3 linked regions of the Cohnella herbarum genome follow. The protein of the gene in region 1 binds, or shares a complex with, the protein of each later gene. Links are inferred from orthologs where the notes say so. Each region holds a gene or a part of one and is shown in the gene's direction. Other genes may lie near its edges.

Region 1 (7,438 bases):
GTGCAGATTGGTAAGGTCGTCAGCGACAAAATGGATAAAACGATTGTGGTAGCTGTTGAAACGTACAAAAAACACAGCTTGTACCACAAACGGATTAAATACACGAAGAAATTCAAAGCGCATGACGAAACTAATGATGCAAAAATCGGCGACACAGTGAGAATCATGGAGACCCGCCCTTTGTCGAAAGACAAAACATGGCGCTTGGTCGAAATCGTCGAGAAAGCCGTATTGGCCTAAGAGACTCTCACCTGTAACTGAAAGGAGGACCTTGCGATGATTCAACCGTTTACGCGTCTGGCCGTTGCCGACAACTCCGGCGCGAAAGAATTGATGTGTATCCGCGTGCTTGGTGGCACAGGACGCCGCGTAGGACATATCGGTGATATGATCGTATGCTCCGTTAAACAAGCAACACCAGGCGGCGTTGTCAAAAAAGGCGACGTAGTCAAATGCGTTATCGTTCGTACGAAACGTTCGGTACGCCGTAAAGACGGATCTTACATCGCGTTCGACGAGAACGCTGCTGTAATCGTTAAAGAAGACAAGAGCCCGCGCGGTACCCGGATCTTCGGACCAGTTGCCCGTGAGCTTCGCGAACACGACTTCATGAAAATCATTTCCCTGGCACCGGAAGTTCTCTAACATTCCGGAACGCACCGATGGAGAAACACTCAAGGAGGTGTACCCATGCCCCGTCTGAAAAAAGTGCTTGAATCGCACAACAATAAACTGCACGTGAAAAAAGACGATAACATCATCGTCATCTCGGGCAAAGACAAAGGCAAGAAAGGCCGCATTATCGCAGCGTATCCGCGCGAAAATCGCGTACTTGTCGAGGGCGTCAATATGGTGAAACGCCATACGCGTCCAAACCCAACGAACCAACAAGGCGGTATCATCGAGCGCGAAGCGCCGATTCACGTGTCTAACGTGATGCATATCGATCCTAAAAGCGGCAAACCAACTCGCGTTGGCAGCAAAACGCTTGATAACGGCAAAAAAGTCCGGGTAGCTAAACGCTCCGGAGAACTGATCGACTAATCGCAGTAAGAACGGAAAGGAGGTCACTGTGACTCATGGCAGCAAGAATGAAGGAACGTTTCCTGAATGAAATCACTCCTGCTCTTATGCAGAAGTTTAGCTACAAATCCGTCATGCAAGTGCCGAAAATCGAGAAAGTCGTCCTGAACATGGGTGTCGGCGAAGCGGTTTCGAACTCCAAAATCATGGATTTCGCGGTAGAGGACATGCAGAAGATTGTTGGTCAAAAGCCGGTAATCACTCGCTCCAAAAAATCGATCGCGGGCTTCCGCTTGCGTGAGAACTTGCCGATCGGCGTTAAAGTAACGCTTCGTGGCGAACGGATGTATTACTTCCTGGATAAATTGTTCAACATTTCTCTTCCTCGCGTACGTGACTTTCACGGCGTATCGACCAAATCGTTCGATGGCCGCGGAAACTACACGCTCGGTTTGAAAGAACAATTGATTTTCCCGGAAATCGAGTATGACAAGATTGATAAAGTTCGCGGGATGGATATCGTCATCGTAACGACTGCACAATCGGACGAAGAAGCGCGTGAGCTGCTCACCCAATTGGGTATGCCGTTTGCGAAGTGACGATAGCCCGGTCAATGAGCAAAAGGTATTCTAATGGAGGTGTGAAAGCAAGTGGCAAAAACGTCGATGAAAATCAAGCAACAGCGTACGCCGAAGTTTAAAGTCCAGGCTTACACGCGTTGCGAACGTTGCGGACGTCCGCATTCCGTTTTGCAAAAATTCAAGATCTGCCGGATCTGTTTCCGTGAATTGGCATATAAAGGCCAGATTCCTGGCGTCAAAAAAGCGAGCTGGTAATCAGCCTAGTTCGGGAAGGAGGTTTACCCCATGGTTATGTCTGATCCTATTGCAGATATGTTGACGAGGATTCGCAACGCGAATCTCGTGCGTCATGAGTCGGTGGAATTGCCTGCGTCTACGGTTAAGAAGCAAATTGCTGAAATCCTGAAACGTGAAGGTTTTATCCGCGACGCTGAATATGTAGAAGATAACAAGCAAGGTTTGATCCGCATTTTCTTGAAATACGGTGCGAACAACGAGCGCGTTATCACGGGTCTTAAACGCATTAGCAAACCAGGTTTGCGCGTTTATACGAAATCTACTGAAGTACCGCGTGTGTTGGGTGGCCTCGGCATCGCGATCATTTCCACATCTAAAGGCATCATCACCGATAAGGAAGCCCGTCAAGGGAAGTCCGGCGGAGAAGTGCTTTGCTACGTTTGGTAATTTAACTGTCACACGATTGGAGGTGTACCTATGTCCCGTATTGGACGCAAACCGATTCAGGTGCCTAACGGCGTGAACGTGAACCTGGACAACAACGTAATTACGATTAAAGGACCTAAAGGAACTTTGTCCCGCGTACTTCACAGCGATATGAAGGTTTCCTACGAGTCCGATGTTATTACTGTTGAACGTCCTTCCGATAACAAACTTCACCGCTCGCTGCACGGCACGACTCGCAGCGTAGTTGCCAACATGGTAAACGGCGTAACCGAAGGTTACATCAGAAACCTTGATCTGGTAGGTGTAGGTTACCGTGCTAGTAAATCCGGCGAGAAGCTGGTATTGAACGTTGGTTACTCTCACCCGGTCGAAATCGTACCGGCTAGCGGCATTGAATTCGAAGTGCCGGCACAAAACAAAATCATCGTTAAAGGCATCGATAAAGAAGCCGTCGGTGAAATTGCTGCTAAGATCCGCGCTGTTCGTCCTCCGGAGCCGTATAAAGGTAAAGGAATCAAGTACGAAGGCGAACGCATTATTCGTAAAGAAGGTAAGGCCGGTAAGAAGAAGTAAGCTTAATGCGGCTTAATGCCGCACGTGACAACCGAACGCAACGAACGTTGCTTATAACGGTTGCACTTTAAGCAACGAACACGAAAGGAGTGAACCATGCGGATGATTACTAAAGCCGATAAGAATAAAGCTCGTCTCAAACGGCACCTTCGGGTACGTAAGAAAATCAGCGGGACTAACGAACGTCCACGTCTGTCCGTGTTCCGTTCTTCCAAGCATATCTATGCTCAACTGATCGATGACGTTAAAGGCGTAACGCTTGCTAGCGCATCTACGGTTGACAAAGAGCTTGCTGAAGTAGGTAACGGCGGCAACGTCGAGTCTGCTCGCAAAGTTGGCGAATTGATCGCTAAACGCGCAATTGATAAAGGATACAATAACGTCGTGTTCGATCGTGGCGGTTACTTGTATCACGGACGTATTCAAGCACTGGCGGACGCTGCACGCGAAGCCGGATTACAGTTTTAATTACTTTTTCACAAGGAGGTAAACGACTTGCGTGTAGATCCGAATACATTGGAACTAACCGAAAAAATGGTTCAAATCAATCGTGTCTCCAAAGTCGTCAAAGGCGGACGTCGCTTTAGTTTCAGCGCACTCGTCGTTGTCGGAGACGGCAAAGGATGGGTTGGCGCCGGAATCGGTAAAGCTTCCGAAGTTCCAGACGCAATCCGTAAGGGCGTCGATGACGCTAAGAAAAATCTTGTATTCGTACCACTCGTTGGAACGACAATTCCACACGCCGTTACGGGAAGTTTCGGCGCCGGCAAAGTGCTGCTGAAACCAGCATCCGAAGGTACGGGCGTTATCGCGGGCGGTCCTGTCCGCGCGGTGCTCGAACTTGCTGGAGTCGGCGATATTTTGACGAAATCGCTGGGTTCCTCCAACTCCATTAACATGGTCAATGCGACGTTGGAAGGTTTATCCCGCCTCAAACGCGCCGAAGACGTAGCGAAACTGCGCGGCAAAACCGTAGCAGAGCTATTCCGTTAAGGAGGGGAAACAGATGGCACAGCTTCAAATTACCCTCGTTCGTAGCTTGATCGGCCGTCCTGAGAATCAACGTGCAACGGTGAAATCTCTGGGCCTCGGCAAGTTGCATACGTCCGTAGTAAGAGAAGACAATGTCGCGACTCGCGGCATGATCAATACGGTTATCCATTTGGTAGAAGTCAAAGAAGTTTAAGTAAATCAAGCATAATTTTCAAGGAGGTGCGACGTACGATGAAATTGCATGAGCTATCTCCGAACGAAGGCTCGACGTTTACCCGTAAGCGGGTAGGACGCGGAGCCGGTAGCGGTCTCGGCAAAACGTCAGGTCGCGGTCACAAAGGGCAAAACGCTCGTTCCGGTGGCGGTGTACGTCCCGGTTTCGAGGGTGGACAAAACCCATTGTACCGTCGGGTACCGAAGCGCGGATTTAACAATGATCGTTTTGCAACGGTCTTTGCGATTGTCAATCTTGATCAGCTGAACCGTTTTGAAGCTGGTACAGAAGTGACTCCAGAATTGCTTCTTAACGAAGGGATTCTCAAAAATCCAAAAGACGGAATTAAAATTCTGGGCAATGGCGATCTGAACGTGCAGCTGACTGTTAAAGCTCATAAGTTCTCTCAGTCTGCAGCAGAAAAAATTCAGGCCGCCGGCGGTAAAACCGAGGTGATCTAATGTTCGCGACCATAACTAACATTTGGAAAGTCGAGGACCTTCGCAGAAGGATCCTGTTCACCCTTTTCATCCTGTTTGTATATCGAATCGGTTCCTTTATTCCGGTTCCGAACATTAACAAGGACGTTCTCACGATGGCCGACCAAACAGGCACTGACCTGTTCGGCCTTCTGAACACCTTCTCTGGCGGTGCTTTGTTCAACTTCTCCATTTTCGCTCTGGGGATTACGCCGTACATCACGGCTTCGATCATCGTTCAACTCCTTTCCATGGACGTTATTCCGAAGTTCTCGGAATGGCAGAAGGAAGGCGAGAACGGTAAACGCAAGCTCGCTCAGATCACTCGTTACGGAACGATTGTTTTGGGGCTTATCCAAGCTTTTGCAACGGCTATCGGCTTTAACCGGATGTATAACTACGATATGGTCATCGACGCGAATACGGCAACGTATCTTATGATTGCGATCGTATTGACCGCGGGTACCGCCTTCCTAATGTGGTTGGGGGAGCAAATCAACGAGAAGGGTATCGGTAACGGTATCTCGATCTTGATCTTCGCGGCAATCGTTGCGTCAATTCCGAAGCACGCTCGCGAAATCTATGCGGATCAATTTACGGATTCCAGTCAATTGTTCCTTAGCATCGTTAAGGTGGTTATTATCCTGCTCGTAATCGTTCTGATTATCGCGGGAGTTATCTTCATCCAACAGGGCGTACGTAAAATTCCAGTACAATACGCGAAACGGGTTGTCGGACAGAAAATGTACGGCGGCCAATCGACGCACATTCCTCTTAAAGTGAATGGCGCGGGCGTAATACCGGTAATTTTTGCGGTTTCGCTCTTGATGTTCCCGATCACGATCGCTCAGTTCTGGGCGAACAAAGATTGGGCGCAATGGGTTATCAACCATATGTACTATGACAAGCCGCTAGGCATGGTATTGTACATCTTGTTGATCATCGGATTCACTTTCTTCTATACGTTCGTTCAATTCAATCCGCAACAACTTGCGGATAACATGAAGAAGAACGGTGGCTATATTCCGGGTATTCGTCCCGGCAAGCCGACGGCTGGCTTCTTGATGCGCGTAATTACCCGCATTACGCTGGCAGGCGCGGTTTTCTTGGCTCTAATCTCGGTACTTCCGGTATTCTTCGGTTCGTTGGCAGGCTTGCCGAAATCCGTACAATTGGGCGGTACTTCGTTGTTGATCGTTATCGGCGTTGCTCTTGAGACGATGAAACAGATCGAGAGCCAACTGATCAAACGTCACTACAAAGGCTTTATCAACAAGTAATCACTGAGACGGGCAGGAGGAACAACAATGAACATTTTGTTTATGGGGCCTCCTGGCGCCGGTAAAGGAACGCAGGCAGAACGGATCGTCGAGCAATTCGGCATTCCGCACATCTCTACCGGTGATGCGTTTCGTTTAGCCATGAAGCAAGGCACGCCGCTCGGACAGAAGGCCAAGGAGTACGTCGACCAAGGCCTTCTCGTTCCGGATGAAGTGACGAACGGCATCGTTCGCGATCGTCTGGCTGCAGAAGATTGCGCCAACGGGTTTTTGTTGGACGGTTTTCCGCGGACAATCGCGCAAGCCGAAGCTCTTGATGGAATGCTAGCCGAAATGGGACGAAAGATTGATCATGTCATTAACCTCAAAGTGGATCGCGGTTTTCTGTTGGCCCGCTTAACGGGGAGAAGGATTTGCAAATCTTGCGGCTCGACGTATCACGTTATTTTCAACCCTCCTAAGCAGGAAGGCATCTGCGATAAAGACGGGGGAGAGCTGTATCAGCGTTCCGACGATACGGAAGAAAAAGTGGGCACTCGCCTTGATGAGTATACGAGCAAGACGGCACCGCTTCTAACGTATTACGGCGACAAAGGTTCGCTCCGTGAAGTAGACGGGGAGAAGGACATCGATGCGGTTACGACCGATATCGCTTCCCTTCTCAGAGGGTAATCGGCCATGATCGTAATCAAGTCTGATAAAGAGTTAAACTTGATGCGCGAGGCGGGACGGATTGTAGCAGAGACGCATCGCCTGATGAAACAGGCGGTCGTGCCTGGTGTAACTACCGCTGAATTGGATCGGATAGCCGATACTTTCATCCGCAGCCAAGGTGCTGTTCCTTCTTTCAAAGGTTATAACGGTTTTCCGGCCAGCATATGCGCTTCGACGAACGAGGAACTTGTTCATGGGTTCCCCGGACCGCGGAAGCTCGTAGAAGGCGACATCATCAGCATCGACATCGGCGCACAGTACCAAGGCTATCACGGCGATTCCGCATGGACATACGGAGTCGGTCGAATCTCCGAAGAAGCGCAACGCCTCCTGGACGTTACGGAAGCATCGTTATTCGCGGGATTGGAACTGGTTAAACCGGACGTGAGGCTGTTTACCGTTTCCCATGGCATTCAGAAAGTGATCGAAGAGGCGGGATTCGCCGTAGTGAGGGAATACGTCGGACACGGCGTAGGAGCCGATCTGCACGAGGAACCGCAAATTCCGAATTACGGTGCTCCCGACCGCGGACCGCGGTTGAAACCGGGAATGACACTCGCGATCGAACCGATGGTGATCGTGGGGGAACGATACGTGAAGACTTTGTCCGACAATTGGACGGTCGTCACGGTGGACGGATCGCTGTGCGCGCATTTCGAGCATACGATTGCCGTAACCGAAGACGGGTACGAAATTCTAACCCGTGCGTAAAGCTAGGTGAATGTTATGACGGTAAACGTTAAGTTGGAGCCCGGAGACATCGTGAGAAGCCGGCGTGGAAGAGATGAAGGGCAGTTAATCATCGTCGTTGGTCTCGTTGATGAGCGATTCGCGCTCGTGGCTGACGGTGATAAACGGCGCTTCGATCGGCCCAAACGCAAAAACGTGCTGCATCTC
Region 2 (5,694 bases), 150 kb from region 1 along the record:
GAGGCCCTCAAGCAGCTAACGTTACTAGAGTGTAATCATTCCGGCGCATCCGCGTCGAACAATCATACAAGATGTGGATTACATGTAGCAATGTTTGCCACGTGCCCTGGAGAAATCCAGGGTTTTTTATTTTAAAGCTCCACCATCGTAACAATTTAGTCAAATATTCTGATAATTCAAATTTATTTTTGGAATGTTTTGAAACGTCAGCCCAGTGTGTGTTATCATAGAGTCATGCAAAGGAGGAGTGCCCCATGAAATACAACATTCGTGGTCAGCGTTTGGAAGTGACAGATGCTCTTCGAGAGTATGTGGAGAAGAAGCTGAGTCGACTGGAGCGATATTTTGAAGCACCTCCCCAATCTGATGTAAATGTAACCCTAAGCGTTACGAAAGGCCAACAAGCCATCGAGGTTACGATCCCTCTTCCAGGAGCGCTATTGCGGGCGGAGGAGAAACGCGAGGACATGTACGCATCGATTGACTTTGTAGTGGACAAACTCGAACGCCAAATTCGCAAACACAAAACGAAAATTAATCGCAATTTCCGTGAAGCCGGATCGGCAAGAGCTCTCTTTAAGGAAGACTTCGGCAATGGCAGCGGAGTTACGACGCTTGCCAGGGATGAAGAGGACGACCTCGAGCTCGTAAGGACGAAGAGATTCAATCTGAAGCCGATGGACGTGGAAGAAGCGATTCTCCAAATGAATCTGGTAGGTCATAACTTCTATGTATTCGCCAATACGGAGTCGAAGGAAGTCAGTGTCGTGTATCGTCGGAATGACGGGAAGTACGGGTTAATCGAATCCGCTGAATAAACTAATAAAACGTAAGCCTCGGCCGCTCATAGCCGGGGCTTTTTTGCGAATTGTATAATCGTTCGAACTGCATAGGTAATGAGCTGAAGGGGTTATACCCGAAAATATTGCTTAACCATCTAAATCATGATACGATCAATCTAGTTAGATATCACGGACGTGAAGCACACGCCGCTCGTTCTCCTAATCGGAGAATTGGGCGGCTTTTTCTGTTCACTTCATTTGTCCGCATCTGTTATAATTCTTTTAAGGAGCTGGTCCAATGGATGAAACGAAGGAAATCTTGTTGGCAATTAAACATGTCGTTGAAGTCATGGATGCGAAAATTACCGGGATTCAAAAGGATGTCGCAGTACTGAAAGAAGACGTCGCAGTACTGAAAGAGGATGTTGCAGTACTGAAAGAGGATGTTGCAGTACTGAAAGAGGACGTTGCGGTACTGAAAGAGGATGTTGCGGTACTGAAAGAGGATGTTGCAGTACTGAAAGAGGACGTTGCGGTACTGAAAGAGGACGTCGCCGTTCTGAAGACAGACGTAGCCGTCCTGAAAGAGGACGTCGCAGAATTGAAATCTGGTCAAGGCAGACACGATCGAGTACTAGAAACGTTAGCTCTTCATTCTTTAGAGCAAGAAACGATTATCCGGAAAATGCAACGGACCACATAAAGCAACTACGGCAAGCGTTCTCCATCGCAATTTCATAACCAAATAAATACTGCCGAACCAAGAAGCTTCTGCTCCCTATGCGGCAGTTTTTTTTGTACCCAAAACCCGCATTATTGTTGTTTTTCTTAACCTCCTTCCATTTCCAGATTCCCTTCCTTGCCCCAATTTCCCCAAACTGATAAAATGAGAAGATGTTGTTAGACCCGCGAGAGAGAGGGGTACATCCTATATGTTGGGACTTGTCAAAAAAATATTCGGAGATGCTAATGAACGTGAGGTGAAACGGCTCCTTAAAACCGTTGAACAGATTAACGGTTTGGAGTCATCAATCACCCCGCTGAGCGACGATCAGCTTCGCGCGAAGACGGATGAATTCCGTGGCCGCATCGCCAAAGGCGAGTCCTTGGATGACATTCTTCCAGAGGCGTTCGCAGTCGTAAGGGAAGCTTCCAAGCGCACGCTGAACATGCGCCATTTCGACGTACAGTTAATCGGGGGCATGGTTCTGCATCACGGCAAGATCGCCGAGATGAGAACCGGTGAAGGGAAGACGCTCGTCGGTACCTTGTCCGTGTACTTAAATGCGCTGCAAGGCGAAGGCGTACACGTTATCACGGTCAACGACTATTTGGCGCAACGCGATAGCGCACTTATGGGACAAATCTATTCCTTCCTTGGCATGACGGTCGGCTGTAACCTTCACGGGCTTTCCCATGAAGAGAAACAAGCCGCTTACGCGTGCGATATTACTTACGGTACGAACAATGAATTCGGGTTCGATTATTTGCGCGATAACATGGTTCTTTATAAGGAACAAATGGTGCAGCGTCCGCTTCACTACGCGATCATCGATGAAGTGGATTCCATTCTCGTCGACGAAGCACGGACTCCGCTCATTATTTCCGGCCAAGCCCAGAAATCGACGGAGCTCTATTACGCCGCCGATCGTTTGGTTAGCCGGCTTACCGATACCGAGGATTTCACAGTCGATATCAAATTGCGCAGCGTAGCCCTAACCGAAGCAGGGGTTACGAAGGTAGAACGCGCTTTTAACATCGAGAACTTATTCGCGCATGACAACGTGACGCTTAACCACCACGTCAATCAAGCGCTACGTGCTAGATATATTATGAAACGCGATGTCGACTACGTCGTTCAAGAAGACGAAGTTATTATCGTCGATGAGTTTACCGGACGTTTGATGGCCGGCCGTCGCTATAGCGAAGGTCTGCATCAAGCGATCGAAGCGAAGGAGCAGCTCACGGTTCAGAACGAGAGCATGACGCTCGCCACGATCACCTTCCAGAACTACTTCCGGATGTACGGCAAGCTTGCCGGCATGACCGGTACTGCGAAAACCGAGGAAGAGGAGTTCAAACGGATCTACGGCTTGGACGTTATCCAAGTGCCGACGAACCGTCCGATGATCCGTAACGACATTCCGGACGTTGTCTACAAGTCCGAGAACGGCAAGTACCGCGCGGTCGTCGAAGAAATCGTAAGACGGCATTCGACGGGACAACCCGTCCTCGTGGGTACCGTATCGATCGAGAATTCCGAGCGCATCTCGGATATGCTTAAGAAAAAAGGCGTCGCTCACCAAGTATTGAACGCCAAGTACCATGCCGAGGAAGCCGCGATTATCTCCAACGCCGGTCAATATAACACCGTTACGATCGCGACCAATATGGCCGGTCGCGGTACGGATATCCATCTTGGAGAGGGCGTAGCCGAAGTCGGCGGCCTTCATATCATGGGAACGGAACGCCACGAATCCCGCCGGATCGATAACCAATTGCGCGGACGCGCGGGTCGCCAAGGGGACCAAGGTTCGTCGCAATTTTATCTGTCGATGGAAGACGAGCTGATGCGCCGTTTCGGAGCGGACAATATTATGGGCATGATGGAGCGCCTCGGTTTCGACGAGGATTCTCCGATCGAGAGCAAGCTGATCTCGCGCGCGATCGAATCCGCGCAGAAGCGCGTCGAAGGCAACAACTTCGACACCCGCCGCATCGTGCTTCAGTACGATGACGTCATCAACCTGCAACGGGAGAAAATCTACGGAGACCGCCGCGCGATCCTGAATTCGGACAACATCCGCGACGTAATTACGGGCATGATTCGTTCCGTCATCACCCGCGCGGTGGACAGCCATTGTTCGGATAACGACGTTCCCGAAGATTGGGATATGGATAGCCTCGTCACTTATGCTCATCAACATTTCTTGCCGGAAGACCGGTTAAGCAAAGATGATCTGTGGGGCAAGGAAAAAGAAGAAATTATCGAGTTTCTCGTCGAGGGAGTCGATAAGCTGTACGATGAGCGCGAAGAATCGATCGGTATGGAAACGATGCGCGAATTCGAGAAGGTCGTCGTTCTCCGCGCCGTAGATAGCAAATGGATGGATCACATCGATTCGATGGATCACCTTCGTCAAGGGATTCATCTCAGGGCGTACGGCGGTAACGATCCGCTTCGCGAATACCAATTCGAAGGACATAACATGTTCCTCTCCATGATCGAACGGATCGAAGAAGAGATCACGATGTACATCATGAGAGCTCAAGTTCAGACGACGCCTAAGCGCGAAGCGGTAGCGGAAGGCCAAGCGGTCGATTCGAAAGCCGAGGAAGCGCCTAAGAAACCTAAGACCCGCAGCGCCAGCGCTGTAGGCCGTAACGATCCGTGCCCATGCGGTAGCGGCAAGAAATACAAATTGTGCCACGGTCGCATAGACTGATTCGCAAGCACAAGATTTTATGAGGTGATTTCAACATGTTCGAGCTAGACGTATCCGTTAAGCAAGATCTTCGTGGGAACGCGAAGCGACTTCAGCAACTCAGGGGGTCCCTTTGACTTAGATCTGAAGAAAGAACAGATCGAGAACTACGAAGTGAAAATGAGCGATCCGAACTTCTGGGACGACAACGAGAAAGCGCAAACCGTCATCGGCGAGATGAACGCGATCAAAGCGATCGTCGATCAATTCGAGGGTTTGGCGAACGAATGCCAGGACTTGCTGGATATGCTCGAGATTCTTGAAGAAGAAGCGGACGAATCGATGGCGACGGAATGGTCGGAGAGCGTCACGGGGTTAACGGCCAAAGTCGATTCCTTCGAGCTTCAGTTGCTGTTAAACCAACCGTACGACAAACTCGACGCCATCCTGGAGCTGCATCCGGGTGCCGGGGGTACCGAGTCTCAGGATTGGGCGCAAATGTTGTACCGGATGTATACGAGATGGGCCGAGAAGCGCGGCTTCAAGGTTGAACTGCTCGATTATCTTCCGGGCGACGAAGCGGGGATCAAGAGCGTAACGATCCTTGTCAAAGGCCACAACGCCTACGGCTACCTCAAGGCGGAGAAAGGCGTGCACCGACTGGTTAGGATATCTCCGTTCGACGCTTCGGGCAGACGGCATACTTCATTCGTATCTTGCGATGTCGTGCCGGAGATCAATGACGATATCCAGATCGAAATCCGTACCGAGGATTTGCGAGTCGATACGTACCGCGCTAGCGGTGCGGGCGGACAGCACATCAACAAGACGGATTCCGCGATTCGGATTACGCATTTACCGACGGGGATCGTCGTCGCTTGCCAAACGCAGCGTTCGCAGATTCAGAACCGCGATAAGGCGATGAAGATGCTCCAGTCCAAGCTATACGAGCTCAAGATTCAGGAGCAGCAGAAGGAATTGGCCGAGGTTCGTGGAGAACAGATGGATATCGCATGGGGCAGCCAGATCCGCTCCTACGTTTTCCACCCGTACAGCATGGTCAAGGATCACCGTACTTCCGTGGAAACGGGTAATATCGGCGCGGTAATGGACGGCGATCTAGATTCCTTTATCGACGGTTACTTACGTCATCAGATTAAGCAGGAAGTCCAATAAACACATAGCGATTCACGACGCTTCTCGCACCTATCCGGTGCGGGAAGTTTTTTTCTTTACTCGAAGATCATTACCGACTATAACTAAATAGGAGAATGTTACATCGAGTAGAAAAGGGGAACATAAGTGAGCAGGATTTGGAAATTCAATTTGTTTTTATTGGCTCTCATTATCATTGCGATTTTATATGTCATGTTCATGAACAAAAGCGAGGAAGTTGCGCCTGCTCCAAAACCCGTAATTGCAGTCAAGCCTTCAGTTGAAATCATAGAACAAGGCGAAAGTATTTATGGATATACTAGCACGGGGGA
Region 3 (5,224 bases), 1.6 Mb from region 1 along the record:
AAATAACCCGTGGTCAACCACTGCGCGGTAGCAGGGGTAATGCTCAGTAATTCCATGAGATCGGTTAGCGCTACGTTAAGCGCCGTTTCGCTGAACAGGCCGATGAAGCCGCTAATGAGCAAAGCGATCATAATGGGTACGACTTTGAAAGGTTTGCCTGCTCCGTCTTGCGCAGGCTGATGTATGGTTGCCTCCATGAAATGCTCCTACCTCCGAATATCTGTCTATAGTTGTTGGGCGAGCACGTTGTCGAGATATAACCGCACATGTTTCGAAGCGTTCAGGATCGGCCGAGTGTCTCTCGCGGTCAGCGCCAAGTGGAGCGAACCTTCGAGCAGGGAAATGACCGTCATGGCCGTCTCGTCCGCTTGGGATTCGGCGATGCCGATCCGTTGCAGCGCCTCGGATACGATCGATTGCCACGTTAAGAACACGTCCTGCCAAGCCTCTCGAAGCCTCTCGTTAATGTAAGAAGCTTCTACCGCCGTCCAGAAGCTGAGCGGGAGGAAGCATTCGAAGTTTGTTTGATCCGCCTCTTGCGCCGTCTCTTCTACGAACAGTTGGATCGCTTGCGCAGGGTGCTCGTGGGCCGCGAACAAGCGATTCCATTTTGCGGCGACGAGGCTTTTCGTATGGCGGATGCACTCCAAAGCCAATTCCACTTTGCCTTCCGGAAAATAGTAATACAAGGAGCCCTTCGGGCATTGGCTTTCCTTGATGATCTGGTTTAGTCCCGTTCCGTGAAATCCTTGTTTGTTGAACAATCCCGCGGCCGTCTCGACGATCACTTCGCGAGAATTCGTTTTCTCCCGCAAGGGAAACCCTCCTTTTTTAGAAATTATAGCGATCGGTCTATATAATAAAACCAGAAAAACGCGGATAAAGTCAACTGGAATTTATTCATAAGAGTATTAAGAATAGGATGACCCCGTAGCATTGGGCAGTTACATGTAGATCGACGTTTTGTTAATATAGAGGGAGCGAACGAATAGGATTGGGGGCAAGGCGCAATGGAAATCAGACAGTTAAGATCGGAAGAATTCGAGGATAGGACGGCGTTATCGCAATTCGCGTTTCAATATCATTTAACGCCGGAAGAGAAGGAGTCCAAGCGACTTAACTATCGTCCGGAGCAGGACTGGGGCGCATTCGACGAACGGGGAGAGCTGCTGTCCGCAATGCTGATCATTCCTTTGGAAGCATGGGTTCAAGGACGGAAGCTGGCCATGGGCGGGGTAGCGGGCGTTGCGACCTGGCCGGAAGCGAGAAGGCGGGGATGCGTAAGCAAGCTTCTCGTGCACGGATTCGATACGATGAGAAAGAACGGCCAAACGATCAGTATGCTGCACCCTTTCGCTTTTCCTTTTTACCGCAAATATGGATACGAAATGACCGTCGAACGGAAGAAATATTCGATCGAAACGAAACAACTGCCAGCGCGCCAAGAAACGCCGGGACAAGTGAAGCGGATGATGAAACCGGACATCGAGATTCTGAACGCCGTCTACTCATCGTACGCCTCGCGTTATAGCGGAAACCTGGTTCGGACGCAGGATTGGTGGGAGAATCGGATTTTGAAGAAATCGGGCGCTTTTGCCGTCTATTCCAACGAGAACGGTCAACCGGAAGGGTATGTTTTCTACCAGATCGCGGACGGTAAAATGACGATTCACGAGTGGGTAAGCACGAATGAAGCTTCGCGCACGGCGTTGTGGACTTTTGTCGCCAATCACGATTCAATGATCGACGAGGTCACGTTAATCGCGCCGATCGATGATCCGCTGCCGTTCCTATTATCCGACCCCCGGATCAAGCAGGAGGTGATTCCGTATTTCATGTCGCGGATCGTGGATGCGGAAGCTTTTGTACGGGAATATGCTTGGGATGAGAGTGCCGGAGGCGAACGGGAGGAAGAGGTCGCGATAAACTTATCGGATGCTCATGCGCCGTGGAACAATGGTATTTTCCGCTTGGTTTGGAGCGCTGGAGGTTCGGCAAGGTTGGAGAGGCTTGAAGGCCAATCGTACGAGCAAGCAGCATCAAGCGGGGAAGCGGTGTCTTGCGATATTCAAGCGTTGACGGCGATGCTGCTGGGCAATCGGAAGCCGTCGTTCTTGCGGGAAGTCGGGCGAATAAGCGGACCTGTGGCTAAAGTGAAGTTGCTGGAACGACATATTTCCGAACGGACGACGCATCTGATGGATTTCTTCTAAAGACGGCTTAGTCGGGGGAAAATGGGGAAGCTGGGCGGAACCTGGCGATTTATCTTAGAATAGGGGAACAATGTAAGTTGTTGTCTTTTAAAGCGATGGTTGTCAACCCGATGGGCATTGTGATAAAATGAAAATACTGTTTTTGTAACGGGATTTGGGAGGTGTAAACGATGGACGTCGTTCTTAAAATAATTTTGGTTATTTTCTCGTTAGGACTTATTGCAGTCGTTCTGCTGCAACGCGGTAAGAGCGCAGGCTTGTCGGGCGCAATCTCCGGCGGAGCAGAGCAGCTGTTCGGCAAACAGAAGGCCCGCGGTATCGATTTGTTCTTGCAACGCTTGACGATCGGATTGGCGGTCGGTTTCTTCATCCTTTCTTTGGTGGTTGCTTATTTCGTGAAAAACTAACGGGATGAGATCAGGCAGGGAGCGCGAGCTTCCTGCTTTTTTTGTGCGAATGCGCATGAGGCGGGCAGGTACATCCGGTTGCCGAGGACGCAAAGTGTGTATACTATACGTAGGACGAGGTGATACGGATGCCGATGTGCACAGAGCAGGAGCTGCTCGATTTCATGCGGGAAACCGCCTATAAACCGTTAACTTATAAAGAATTGGAAAAGCATTTCGGCATAGAGGATGCCGTTGAATTCAAAGCTTTCCTTCGCTTGCTGACCGAGATGGAGCAAGACGGCAAGATTCTGCTAACCCGTACGGATCGCTATGGCGTTCCGGAACGGATGAATTTGCTGCGGGGACGAATTCAATCCCATCCGAAAGGTTTTGCGTTCTTGATTCCGGATGACAAAGAGCATCCCGATCTCTACATTCATGCCAACGACATGAAGGGGACGATGAACGGGGATATCGTGCTGGCGCGTGTGTCCGCCAAGAACGAGAACGGCAAGCTGGAAGGCGAGATCGTTCGCATCGTGAAGCGGGCGGTGACGCAGGTCGTCGGCGTTTTCCAGAATCACGAGAGCTACGGCTTCGTTGTACCGGACGACAAACGGATTAATAAGGATATTTTTATCCGCAGCGAAGGTTTCAAGGGCGCGGTGACCGGACAGAAGGTCGTCGTTAACATCCTTACATATCCGGAAGGACGTTCCGCGGCGGAAGGCGAGATCGTCGAAGTTCTCGGCCACAAAGATGATCCGGGAGTCGATATCCTCAGCATCATCCGCAAGCATGGCTTGCCTGAAAGTTTCCCGGGCGACGTGCTCGAGGAAGCGGATGCGGCACCCGATACGATTACCGAAGAGGAGATCGTGCAACAAGGGCGTCGCGACTTACGCGATAAAGTCATCGTAACGATTGACGGCGAAGATGCCAAAGATCTGGACGATGCGGTTAACGTGGAAAGATTGGCTAACGGAAATCTTGTGCTGGGCGTTCATATCGCCGACGTGAGCTATTACGTGCGCGAGAAATCGAAGCTGGATGAAGAAGCTTACAATCGGGGCTGCAGCGTCTACCTGGTGGACAGGGTAATTCCGATGCTTCCGCACCGGTTATCCAACGGAATTTGTTCCTTGAATCCGCAGGTGGATCGACTGACGATGTCTTGCGAGATGGAATTCGAGCCGGGGACGATGAAGCAGGTTCGCCATGATATTTTCACGAGCGTTATACGGACGACGGAGAGAATGACTTATACGAACGTCCGTAAAATATTGAACGACGAGGATCCGGAAGTGACGGAGCGATACTCCGAGCTGGTGGATACTTTTAAGCTGATGCGCGAGCTGGCAATGGGGCTTCGCGATATGCGGATGCGCCGCGGCGCGATCGATTTCGAATTCCAGGAAGCGAAGGTTATCGTCGACGAACAGGGCAAGCCGATCGAGATCGTGAAGCGGGAGCGTTCGATCGCGGAGCAGATCATCGAAGAATTCATGCTCGTGGCGAACGAGACGGTAGCGGAGCATTTTCACTGGTTGAAGGTTCCGTTTATTTATCGGATTCATGAGGAGCCTTCTAACGAGAAACTGATGACGTTCATGCAGTTCGCGGGCAATTTCGGTTATGCCGTGCGCGGCAAAGGAAATACCGTGCATCCGCGGGCGCTTCAGACGTTGCTCGAAGAGATTCAAGGCACGAAGGAAGAAACCGTGCTCAGCACGATGATGCTGCGTTCGATGAAACAAGCGAAGTACGACGCGGAAAGTCTCGGACATTTCGGATTGGCTGCGGAATATTACTCTCACTTTACTTCGCCGATTCGTCGTTACCCGGATTTGGCTATCCATCGCGTTATGCGCGAGGTGCTGGAGAACGGCGGCACTTTGCCGGATAATCGCTTCGATTCATTGAACGCGCGGATGCCGGATATCGCTTCCCAATCTTCGGAGCGCGAACGCGTAGCGGTCGATGCCGAGCGGGATACCGAGAAGCTGAAGAAGGCCGAGTTCATGCTCGACAAGATCGGCGAAGAGTTCGTCGGCATTATTAGCGGCGTAACAAGCTTCGGCATGTTCATCGAGCTGGAAAATACAGTGGAAGGCTTAATTCGTCTAAGCGATATGACGGACGATTACTACCATTTCCATGAGCTTCATATGGCATTGATCGGCGAGCGCACGTCGAAGATATACCGGATCGGCGACGAGGTGAAAATCCGCGTCGGCCGCGTGAACATGAGCGACCATACGATCGATTTCGAGATGGTCGACATGAAGTCGCGTAGCGGCAGCCGCGTGAGTTTCGTCGACGCGCGCGGACCGGGCGGTTTCGACCGGAAGCGGAAGAAGCTGAACGCGGCGGGTCGGTTCGTTGGCGTCGGCGGTGGCGGCGACGGAGGCCGCGGTCGCGGCGGGCGCGGCGGTAAGCCGGGCGGCGGCGCTAAAGGCGTGCGGCCGGACGATCGGGGCGCGAGCGCCGGCGATGGCGGCAAGTTCGGCGGCAACGCGCCGTCGGGCAAGGGAGGCAAGCGGAAGAAGAAGCCGATCGGCAATGGAACGTTGCCGGTGCGGGAGCCTTCTGCGGAGTCGATTGGCATACAGGCGACGCCTG

The links. Proteins that work in one complex are often made in the same cells at the same time.
Region 2: the proteins of secY (region 1) and secA are in contact, whole or in part, in a crystal structure (PDB 3DIN), measured with the Thermotoga maritima proteins. The link is inferred for Cohnella herbarum from one-to-one orthologs. Residues at the interface, in WP_004081795.1 of Thermotoga maritima: Glu108, Gly109, Glu110, Glu111, Ala236, Glu237, Arg238, Arg239, Ile240, Thr241, Ile242, Gln243, Tyr244, Ala245, Arg246, Arg247, Val248, Thr249, Gly250, Arg251, Arg252, Val253, Tyr254, Gly256, Ala257, Ser258, Thr259, Tyr260, Leu261, Pro262; in WP_004082002.1 of Thermotoga maritima: Glu261, Ala262, Arg263, Lys300, Ala301, Arg302, Thr303, Ile304, Ile305, Leu323, Tyr324, Asp325, Pro326, Val329, Ser330, Tyr333, Ile336, Lys340, Phe345, Val349, Glu363, Phe364, Tyr374, Ser375, Gly376, Gly377, Glu393, Ile395, Thr482, Ser483.
Region 3: secY (region 1) and secG share a complex: the UniProt entries of both Escherichia coli proteins name them as parts of the sec protein translocase complex. The link is inferred for Cohnella herbarum from one-to-one orthologs.

What each region holds. Positions count from the first base shown.
Region 1 is NZ_CP051680.1:4,485,667-4,493,104, reverse strand. Bases 3,772-6,677 are described here. They hold secY (preprotein translocase subunit SecY), read left to right. Parts: upstream 3,772-4,528; coding sequence 4,529-5,827; downstream 5,828-6,677. Other genes in these bases: map (type I methionyl aminopeptidase), read left to right, coding at 6,506-6,677; HH215_RS19085 (adenylate kinase), read left to right, coding at 5,855-6,499; rplO (50S ribosomal protein L15), read left to right, coding at 4,086-4,529; rpmD (50S ribosomal protein L30), read left to right, coding at 3,868-4,047; rpsE (30S ribosomal protein S5), read left to right, coding at 3,772-3,854. Also shown: rpsQ (30S ribosomal protein S17), read left to right, coding at 1-240; rplN (50S ribosomal protein L14), read left to right, coding at 277-645; rplX (50S ribosomal protein L24), read left to right, coding at 691-1,044; rplE (50S ribosomal protein L5), read left to right, coding at 1,080-1,622; HH215_RS19125 (type Z 30S ribosomal protein S14), read left to right, coding at 1,674-1,859; rpsH (30S ribosomal protein S8), read left to right, coding at 1,890-2,288; rplF (50S ribosomal protein L6), read left to right, coding at 2,319-2,861; rplR (50S ribosomal protein L18), read left to right, coding at 2,964-3,329; more of rpsE, read left to right, coding at 3,357-3,771; more of map, read left to right, coding at 6,678-7,252; HH215_RS19075 (KOW domain-containing RNA-binding protein), read left to right, coding at 7,268-7,438. UniProt on the Escherichia coli protein: The central subunit of the protein translocation channel SecYEG. Consists of two halves formed by TMs 1-5 and 6-10.
Region 2 is NZ_CP051680.1:4,638,316-4,644,009, reverse strand. What follows is about bases 1,338-4,471. They hold secA (preprotein translocase subunit SecA), read left to right. Parts: upstream 1,338-1,714; coding sequence 1,715-4,228; downstream 4,229-4,471. Other genes in these bases: HH215_RS19790 (hypothetical protein), read left to right, coding at 1,338-1,485. In the rest of the region: HH215_RS19800 (cold shock domain-containing protein), read left to right, coding at 1-35; hpf (ribosome hibernation-promoting factor, HPF/YfiA family), read left to right, coding at 255-818; more of HH215_RS19790, read left to right, coding at 1,081-1,337; HH215_RS19775 (hypothetical protein), read left to right, coding at 5,510-5,694. UniProt on the Escherichia coli protein: Required for protein export, interacts with the SecYEG preprotein conducting channel.
Region 3 is NZ_CP051680.1:6,056,540-6,061,763, forward strand. The notes cover bases 1,338-4,001. They hold secG (preprotein translocase subunit SecG), read left to right. Parts: upstream 1,338-2,383; coding sequence 2,384-2,620; downstream 2,621-4,001. Other genes in these bases: HH215_RS25880 (GNAT family N-acetyltransferase), read left to right, coding at 1,338-2,213; rnr (ribonuclease R), read left to right, coding at 2,755-4,001. Also shown: HH215_RS25870 (DHA2 family efflux MFS transporter permease subunit), read right to left, coding at 1-197; HH215_RS25875 (TetR/AcrR family transcriptional regulator), read right to left, coding at 225-815; more of HH215_RS25880, read left to right, coding at 1,011-1,337; more of rnr, read left to right, coding at 4,002-5,224. UniProt on the Escherichia coli protein: Subunit of the protein translocation channel SecYEG. Overexpression of some hybrid proteins has been thought to jam the protein secretion apparatus resulting in cell death; while this may be true it also results in FtsH-mediated degradation of SecY.